2 regions of the Streptomyces sp. NPDC002884 genome follow, and region 2 is predicted to be linked to the other one. Evidence: riboswitches for the same ligand, from Rfam matches in the RefSeq annotation. Region 2 holds a riboswitch; the other holds the start of a gene.

Region 1 (4,756 bases), on a different contig from region 2:
CACACCCCCATGGCCATGCAGATGGTCGCCGACCTGTGCGGCACGGACGACTCGCGATGGCGCGAGGCCGTCGAGACGGCCACCCTCGCGCTGGAGGCGAGGATCCGGCTCTGGGACGGCATCACGGAGGCGATGCCCCGACCCGTCACGGAGGCGGCGGCCTGACCTGTGACGGAGGCGATGGGCTGACCTGTGACGAAGGTGGTGGGCTGAACTGTGGCGGAGGCGGCGGCCTGACCCGTGAGGGAGGCGGTGGGTTGATCCGTGGTGACGGAGGCGGTGGGTTAACCCGTGGTGACGGAGGCGATGGGCTGATCCGTGGCGTAGACGGTGGGCCGACTCGTCACCCAGACGGTGGGCCGACCCGTCACGGAGACGGTGGGCCGGCCGGGGGCTGTGGTGCCGGCTCCGCCGTGGGTGTCGCTTCGGGTGCCTCCCCGAACCGGGCCAGCGCCAGCGCTCCCGCCACGGCGACCACGAAACCCAGCACGGCCAGCCAGCCGAGCCCCTCCCGGGTACGGTCGCCCAGCCACACCACGCCCACCAGCGCCGGCCCGATCGTCTCCCCGATCACCATCCCGGCCGTGGCCGTCGTCACCGACCCGCGCTGAAGAGCCGTCGTCAGGAGCAGGAACGCGGCACCGCCACCCAGCAGCAGCGCGTACAGCGCCGGGTCGGTGAGCAGCTCCGCGGGGTCGATCGAGTCGATCAACCGCACCGCCACCTCGACCACGCCGAACCCGAAACCGGCCCCGAGGCCCAGCACCAGCGCCCGTCCGCGCCCGGGCAGCCGCCTCCCGGCCAGCCCCAGCAGCAGCACCCCGCCCGCCGCGCCGAGCATCACCCACGGCAACGCCGGTGGCCCGCTCTCCTCGCCCTCGGTACCCGCCGCCAGTCCCAGCATCGCCAGTCCCGCGCACACCACCCCCACCGCGGCCCACTCGGTCCGGCTCAGCCGTACCTTCAGCAGCCGTGCCGCGACCACCGCCGTCACCGCCAGGCTGGAGGCGAGGGCCGCCCCCACGGCGTAGATCGGCACCGAGCGCAGCGCGACGATCTGGAACACGAACCCCAGCCCGTCCAGTCCGAGTCCCGCCAGATACCGCCACTGCCGCACCGCCCTCAGCAGCAGCGCCGCGTCCCCTCCGCTCCCGCCGGCGGCCGCCCGCGCCGCCATCGCCTGCAACACCGTGGCCGCACCGAAGCAGACCGCCGCGCCGAGGGCGCACACCATTCCGAAGAGCACGAAAGGACTGTAGGGGAACGGCTGGTGAGCGGGCCGCCTTCGGCCGCTCTCGGCACGGTGTCTAGGCTGACGGCCGGAAATCGTCGTAGGGGCGATGCGGCAACGGGGAGACGGAACATGGCGGACGCGCGTCGCAGACTTCGCTCGGGCACGGTCGTACTCGGCGGCATGGGAGTGCTCGCGGCGGCCCTGTCCGCCTGCTCCTCCGACCCCGACAAGCGCTGCGTCGACCGCGACAGCTACAACCTCACCAAGGGCTACAAGGTCGTCGCCGACAAGAACTGCAAGTCCACCGGTTCCGCCAAGACCGGCAAGACCGGTACGGCCGGCAAGGTCTCCGGTGACGCCTGGTACTACGGCGGCGACAAGAAGGGCTCCTGGGTCGACGGCGGCTCCTTCACCGAGCCGGGCAAGGGGACCGGCTCGACCGGCTCGAGCGGCACCGGCAGCAGCGGCAGCACCAGCAGCACCAGCAGCAGCGGTGGCAGCAGTAGCAGCGGTGGCAGCGGGGTCGACCGGAACGGCTTCGGCGGTGACGGTGACAGCGGCAGCGGCGTCGGCAAGGGCAGCTCCGGCGGCTGAGCGCCCGAGCGGCTGAACAGGACACCGGCACCGTGCGACGTCACAGCATCGAACCCCGCCCCGACTGGCAGCGGACCGTCGAGGACCAGGGCCTCGTCTACCCCCTCACCCGCCACCCCGACGGGGGCCTGCGCCCCTACTGGGACGAGAGCGCGTACTACGTCTTCACCCTCGACGAGGTCGAGGCGCTGGAGGAGACCGTCGAGGAACTGCACACCATGTGCCTGGCGGCCGCCGCCCACCTCGTCGAGTCCGACCGCCTCGCCGACCTCGGCATCACCGACCCGCGGATCGCGGCTGCGGTCGCCGAGGCCTGGCACCGGCGCGCCGAACTCCCGTCCCTCTACGGCCGTTTCGACCTCCGCTACGACGGCACCGGCCCGGCGAAACTCCTGGAGTACAACGCCGACACCCCCACCTCCCTCGTGGAGGCGGCCTCCCCCCAGTGGTTCTGGATGGAGGAACGATTCCCCGGCGCCGACCAGTGGAACTCCCTCCACGAACGGCTGATCGCGGCCTGGAAGAAGCAGGCTCCCCTGCTGCCGCCCGGCAGCCCGCTCCACTTCGCGCACTCCTCGCAGGACGAGCTGGGCGAGGACCTCATGACGGTCGCCTACCTCAAGGAGACCGCCGAGCAGGCGGGCCTGGACACCGACTGGATCTCCATGGAGGAGATCGGCTGGGACTCGCTGTCCGGCCGCTTCGTCGACCGCCGACTCCGCTTCATCCGCAGCTGCTTCAAGCTCTATCCCTGGGAGTGGCTGACCACCGACCGCTTCGCCGGCCATGTCCTCGACACCCTCGACAACGGCGGCGGCACCGGCACGACGATGTGGATCGAACCCGCCTGGAAGATGCTCCTCAGCAACAAGGCGCTGCTGGCCGTCCTGTGGGAGCTGTACCCGGGGCACCCCAACCTCCTCGCCGCCTACCTCGACGGCCCCCGCGAACTGGCGACCACCACCGGCTACGCGGCCAAGCCGCTGCTGGGCCGCGAGGGCGCCGGCGTCACCCTGCACGAACCGGGCGGCGATCCCGCCCCGCACTCCGACGAGGCGCGCTGCTACCAGGAGTTGGCGCCCCTCCCCGCGTTCGACGGCAACCACGTCGTGCTCGGCGCGTGGATGGTGGAGGACGAGTCGGCCGGTCTCGGCATCCGCGAGTCCAGCGGCCCGGTCACGGACGAGTACGCCCGCTTCCTACCCCACGTGATCCTCTAACCCTCCCGGCCTCCCGGCCTCCCGGCCTCCCGGCCTCCCGGCCTCCCGGCCTCCCGGCCTCCCGGCCTCCCGGCCTCCCGGCCTCCCGGCCTCCCGGCGGCCCCTAGCTCCCCACGGCCCCCGGCCCCTCGCCCCCGGCGGCCCCCTCGCCCCCGGCTTCCCGGCCCACGGCCCCCGGCCCCTCGCCCCCGGCCTCCCGGCTCCTCCGGCCGCCGGATCCGGGGTCGCTCCGGATCCACATCCGGGGTCGCTCCGGATCCACTGGAGGCGGGCTCCTGCGCGGGTCCGACGTCGCTCGCATGGTGGACGCCGGACCTTGGGATTCGGGCGTGACCGGTAGGCTGGCGAGCGGGCCGTGACTGGCGCGCTGGGATGGGACGGACCATCGGGGAGCGGCCTGTGAGCGAAGAGTGCCGTGCGCCTGGGCCAGACCGAGAACCGTGACCGCACGCCACGCCCCCGGAGGCCGACGACATGTCCGAGCAGCAGTCCCTCTCCACCGAGTCCACCGCCTTCCGTGCCGCACTCGACGTGATCCGCGCCGTCGAGCCGCGCGTCGCCGACGCCATCGGCCAGGAGGTCCACGACCAGCGCGAGATGCTCAAGCTGATCGCCTCGGAGAACTACGCCTCCCCGGCCACCCTCCTCGCGATGGGCAACTGGTTCAGCGACAAGTACGCCGAGGGCACCATCGGCCGCCGCTTCTACGCCGGCTGCCGCAACGTCGACACCGTCGAGGCGCTGGCCGCCGAGCACGCCCGCGAGCTCTTCGGCGCCCGTCACGCCTACGTCCAGCCGCACTCCGGCATCGACGCCAACCTCGTCGCCTTCTGGTCCGTCCTCGCCGACCGTGTGGAGGCCCCCTTCCTGCAGAAGACCGGCGTCCGCCAGGTCAACGACCTCTCCGAGGCCGACTGGGCCGAGCTGCGCCAGGCCTTCGGCAACCAGCGCATGCTCGGCATGTCCCTGGACGCGGGCGGCCACCTCACCCACGGTTTCCGCCCGAACATCTCCGGAAAGATGTTCGACCAGCGTTCGTACGGCACGGACCCGGCCACCGGCCTGATCGACTACGAGGCGCTGCGTGCCTCGGCCCGCGACTTCAAGCCGCTGATCATCGTCGCGGGCTACTCCGCGTACCCCCGGCTGGTGAACTTCCGGATCATGCGCGAGATCGCCGACGAGGTCGGCGCGACCCTCATGGTCGACATGGCCCACTTCGCCGGCCTGGTCGCGGGCAAGGTCCTGACCGGCGACTTCGACCCGGTCCCGCACGCCCAGATCGTGACGACCACCACCCACAAGTCCCTGCGCGGCCCGCGCGGCGGCATGGTCCTGTGCGACGACTCCCTCAAGGACCAGGTCGACCGCGGCTGCCCGATGGTCCTCGGCGGCCCGCTGCCGCACGTCATGGCCGCCAAGGCGGTCGCCCTGGCGGAGGCCCGCCTGCCGTCCTTCCAGGACTACGCCCAGCGCATCGTCGACAACTCCCGCGCCCTCGCCGAGGGCCTGACGCGGCGCGGCGCGACCCTGGTCACCGGCGGCACGGACAACCACCTGAACCTGATCGACGTCGCCTCCTCCTACGGCCTCACCGGCCGCCAGGCCGAGGCGGCGCTGCTCGACTCGGGCATCGTCACCAACCGCAACGCGATCCCCGCCGACCCGAACGGCGCCTGGTACACCTCCGGCATCCGCGTCGGCACGC
Region 2 (4,756 bases):
GCGAAGTGCGCTTCGCGGTAGTCGTCGAGCCGGTCGAGGACGAGCAGCAGCAGGCCGCGAGACAGACTGTCGTGCCGACCGCTCCGGAGGAGCCCGTCCTGTCCGTCGATCGCCCGGGCCCGGGCGATCGGCTCCGTCGGATCGGCGCCGTCCAGCGCGCGGACCCACGCGTGCCGCACGGCGTCCAGCAACGGGCCGGGGCCGTCCGAGGCGTGACCGGCAGGGGGCTCGGCCGTCGGCGGCCCGTTCGCCGGACGCAGCTGAGAGGTGAGGCAGTGCAGGGGAGCCGCGGTGCGTTCGGCCAGGTGGATGCGGTGTCCGACCTCGTCGAGCGCGGGGGCCGAACGGCGGTGGATCACACTCCAGCGCAGCGCTTTCCGGGCCCGGTCCAGATCCCGTGCGAGGTCGTGGGGCTGCTGCCACAGGCCCATGCCCCGCTCCGCCCCCTGCCCGAGCGGGGGCCGGCCGGAAGGGCGGCCCAGGTCCTTCAGCAGCCGGTCGAGCCGGTCGCGGTAGGCGTCGAGCCGGCCGGACAGGAGGCGGCAGGGGTCGGGAGGCCACAGCAGGGGGCCGAGGAGGACGACCACCGCGATACCGACCAGGTTCTCCAGGACGCGCTGCTCCGGGTAGCCGGAGACGGGGACACCGAAGACGAGCACGGCGCTGACGAGCACCTGCGGACTGGGAACCCCGTCGATGCGCAGCAGCAGACCGGCGAGGTATCCGGCGCTCACCACGAGGGCCAGGGAAAGGGTGGACACGGGAAGCCAGCGCAGGGCGACCGCCGCGATGCCCACCCCCAGCAGGACACCGCCCAGCCGGTAGAGCCCCAGCCGGGGCGCCCACAGCGGGATCCCGGACAGGGTGAACACCGCCGGCAGCACTGCGGCGACGGGGGCACTGCTGATGCCCGCCTCGACCGACAAGTACCACGACAGCGTGGCGCACACGACCATCCGGGCGCCGCCGCGTACCTCCTGCGCGCTCACCCGGCGCAGGCCGCCGGACACCAGGTGTCCCCGGCGGCCGAGGGCGGTCACGGCCGACGGCATCATGCGGCCAGGCCGGAAGTCCCTGCCCCGTACGGCGGCACGAGCACACTCCCCTCCCACAGGCGATGAGACCCGACCAGATTACGAGCCGACCCCACTCCCGCGGGTCTCCGCGCGACGTGTCTCCCGCCCACCGCGTCCGTCTGCCCGCTGCCGGCCGGCGCGGCCGGCGCGGCCGGCGCGGCGGAAGGGGCCGGCCCAGGAGCCCGTCAGGACGTCAGGATCGTGCGGGTCGGGCGCCTCGCCGGACCCGGGCTCAGCCCCCGGACCTAGGTCCCTGATCCGATGCGCGCGTGGCAGGGGACGTGCTTGGCTGCTGCCATGACCGAATTCAGCGCGACCGAGCGTGCGTACCTGGTGGCACAGCGACTGGGGCGCCTGGCGACGGTCGACCCGTCGGGGCAGCCGCAGGCCAATCCCGTGGCGTTCTTCCTGCAGGAGGACGGCACGATCCTGATCGGCGGGTACGCGATGGGACAGACGAAGAAGTGGCGCAATCTTCGCAAGAACCCGAAGGTCGCGCTCGTCGTGGACGACATCGTGAGCCTGCAGCCCTGGAAGGTGCGCGGTGTGGACATCCGTGGCGAGGCCGAACTCCACACCGGTCCCCATGAGCTGGGGCCGCACTTCAGCGAGGAGGTGATCCGCGTCCACCCGAGGCGGATCCACAGCTGGGGCTTCGAGGACCGGCCGGGGTCCGGTACGGGCCGTGTGACGCCGGCGCGATGACCGATCGACGCGAGGTCGTCATCGTCCGCCGGTCGGGTCAGGGACCTTCGGCGGACCGGCTGGCCGAGTTGCTGGCGGCCTACCACCTGCGGACGGAGGCCGAGAAGGGCGTCGGCGTGGCGGATGTGGACGGGCTTCCGGAGCGCTACCGGGCAGAGATCGCGGACCCGTGGGCCGCGTTCGCGGACGATGTCGTGCTGATGGCCCTGAGCGGTGACACGGCCGTGGGCTGCCTCGTGGTGACGGCCCCCGTCGACGGGCGCTCGGAGATCAAAAGACTCTGGACGGACCCGTCATTCCGGGGCCGGGGTGTCGCGTCGGGCCTGGTCGGTGCCGCGCTGGCGCATTCCGCGGAGAACGGCGTCAAGACGGTGCGGCTGTCGGTGTGGAGGTGGCGGACGAGCGCCGTCGCCCTGTACGAGCGCTTCGGCTTCACCGTCGTCGAGTCGTGGGAGACACGGGCCCAACTGATCTGCATGGAGCGTGCCGTGTGACTGGCCACAGCCCTTCGTCCTCGCGGCCGGCGCGTGCCCGTACGCCGTCCACTACAGTGCGAGTGGGCCGTGACTGGCGCTGAGGTGGAGCACCACCGGGGAGCGGTCTGACGAGACGTCGTTGTTGCCGTGCGCCTGGGCGAGTGGTCAACCACACCCCGGAGGGCAACCATGTCCCTGACTCGGACGGCCCAGCTCATGGACGGCACCGGCCCTGCCGGACGCATCGTCGAAGAGGCTGCCGCCAAGGCTGCGGAGATCTCACGGCGCACGGGGACCAGTCCCTGTCTGGCGACGGTGCTGGTCGGAGAGGATCCCGCTTCGGTCACGTACGTCCGTATGAAGCGGGCGCGGTGCGCGAAGGCAGGCATCCGGTCCCGGCACATCGCGCTGCCCGCCACCACCACGACGGCCGAGCTGATCGACACCCTCGCCGGCCTGTCCGAGGATCCGGACGTGCACGGCATCCTGCTCCAGCATCCCTGCGGCCCGCACATCGACGAGCGAGCGGCGTTCGAGGCCATCGCCCCGCAGAAGGACGTCGACGGGGTCACGACGCATTCCTTCGCCGCGATGAGCTTCGCGCTGCCCGGCTTCGTGTCCTGCACCCCGGGCGGGATCATGCGACTGCTGGAGGCCTACGACGTCGACCTCACCGGCAAGCACGCCGTCGTGGTGGGCCGCAGCGCGATTCTCGGCAGACCGGTGGGGATGCTGCTGCTCGCCCAGGACGCGACGGTGACCTACTGCCACTCCCGCACGGCGGACCTCCCGGCGATCGTGCGGGAAGCGGATGTCGTGGTGGCGGCCGTGGGGCGGCCCCGGCTGATCCGGGGCGAGGACGTCAAGCCCGGCGCGGTGGTCATCGACGCCGGGTACAACCCGGGCAACGTGGGCGACGTGGACTTCGACACCGCCCTCACCCGGGCCCGTCTGATCACCCCGGTGCCCGGCGGCGTCGGGCCGATGACCATCGCGGTCCTGCTCGCCCAGACCGTGGACGCCGCCGCGAACCAGCTCGGATTCCAGCACCACTGACCGCTTCCCCGAGCGCACACCCCGGCCGGCCACCCGCTGCCCCGTCCCCCTGGCCGGCCGGGCAACCTCACCGACGGAGCGCCCCGGGCCGGCTGCCGGCCCGGAGCCCGGAGCACCTCGCACGAAGCACCTCGCACGGCCACGGGGCACGAAGCACCTCGCACGGAGCACGAAGCACCTCGCACGGAGCCGAGGTCGGGGGAGTCCGCCCGGCGGAGTGTGACGGAGGCCATAATTCCTGTCGCCCGATCGTGGAATGCGTGAGCCCGTGCCGCGGCTGCATTGCTTGTGGGCCTCCCCTGTCCTGGGGGGCGCACCGGGCAACGGTGGCCGGCGCGACTGGCCACAGGAGCAGGACACCCGTGGTCCCGCCTGCTCCGCCGCATCCGGACCGCCGCCCGCGAAAGGTACTCCCGCTCCATGCCACTGGCCCTGCTGGCCCTTGCACTCGTCGCGTTCGGTATCGGTACGACCGAGTTCGCCACGATGGGGCTGCTGCCCCAGATCGCCGACGGGGTCGGCGTGTCCGTGCCGCACGCCGGCAACATCGTCTCCGCCTACGCGCTCGGCGTCGTCGTCGGCGCCCCCCTGCTGACGGGCATGGGCGCGCGCATCGCCCACAAGCGACTCCTGCTCCTGCTGTCCGGGCTGTTCGTGGTCGGCAACGTCGCGTCCGCCCTCGCGCCCAGCTTCGGTCTGCTGTTCGCCGCACGATTCCTCGCGGGCCTGCCCCACGGAGCGCTGTTCGGCGTGGGCGCCGTCGTCGCCTCCCGGCTGGTCGCCCCCGAACGAGCCGGGCGGGCCGTGTCGAGGATGTTCCTCGGACTCACCATCGCCAACATCGTCGGCGTCCCGGCCGGCACGGCCCTCGGGCAGCAACTGGGCTGGCGGTACGCCTACTGCGCGGTCGCCGTCATCGGTCTCGTCGCCCTCGCCGCGCTGGCCGCCTTCGTCCCCCATCACCCGCGCAGCGACCAGGCCGGCATCCGGCACGAGCTGCGGGCGATGGCGAACAGGCAGGTCGCGCTCGGCCTGGCCATCGCCGTCGTGGGATTCGGCGGCTTCTTCGCCGTCTACAGCTACCTGGTGCCGATCCTGACGCATCTGACCGGCTTCTCCGACTCCTCCACCACCTGGGTCCTCGCGCTCTACGGCGTCGGAATGACGGTGGGCACGCTGATCGCGGGCCCGCTGACCGACCGTGCCCTGCGCCCGACGCTGTACGGAGGGCTCGCCCTGCTCGGCGCGGCGCTGGTGACGTTCTACTTCACGGTCCACAGCACCGTTCCCGCCCTGGTGACACTCGCGTTCATGGGCGCGATGGGCGCCCTGGTCACCACACCCGTGCAGATGCTGCTCATGGCCAAGGCGAAGAACGCCCCGACGATGGCGGCGGCCTCCAACCACTCCGCCTTCAACCTGGCCAACGCGGGCGGCGCCTGG

The links. Region 2 has a riboswitch for ZMP and ZTP ahead of ABT070_RS29570 (bifunctional 5,10-methylenetetrahydrofolate dehydrogenase/5,10-methenyltetrahydrofolate cyclohydrolase). Riboswitches for the same ligand answer to the same signal wherever they lie in the genome.
Region 1: it holds a riboswitch for ZMP and ZTP, as region 2 does, so the genes downstream of both, ABT070_RS11580 (glycine hydroxymethyltransferase) here and ABT070_RS29570 (bifunctional 5,10-methylenetetrahydrofolate dehydrogenase/5,10-methenyltetrahydrofolate cyclohydrolase) in region 2, are expected to answer to the same signal.

What each region holds. Positions count from the first base shown of each region.
Region 1 covers NZ_JBEOVB010000004.1:327,660-332,415, forward strand. Annotated here, with positions in the region: gene ABT070_RS11560 (DUF3050 domain-containing protein) at 1-165, shown strand, start outside; gene ABT070_RS11565 (DMT family protein) at 368-1,234, opposite strand; gene ABT070_RS11570 (hypothetical protein) at 1,364-1,828, shown strand; gene ABT070_RS11575 (glutathionylspermidine synthase family protein) at 1,861-3,048, shown strand; ZMP/ZTP riboswitch at 3,394-3,482, shown strand; gene ABT070_RS11580 (glycine hydroxymethyltransferase) at 3,523-4,756, shown strand, end outside.
Region 2 covers NZ_JBEOVB010000018.1:50,858-55,613, reverse strand. Annotated here, with positions in the region: gene ABT070_RS29585 (aromatic acid exporter family protein) at 1-1,040, opposite strand, end outside; gene ABT070_RS29580 (PPOX class F420-dependent oxidoreductase) at 1,374-1,781, shown strand; gene ABT070_RS29575 (GNAT family N-acetyltransferase) at 1,778-2,275, shown strand; ZMP/ZTP riboswitch at 2,335-2,423, shown strand; gene ABT070_RS29570 (bifunctional 5,10-methylenetetrahydrofolate dehydrogenase/5,10-methenyltetrahydrofolate cyclohydrolase) at 2,447-3,313, shown strand; gene ABT070_RS29565 (MFS transporter) at 3,734-4,756, shown strand, end outside.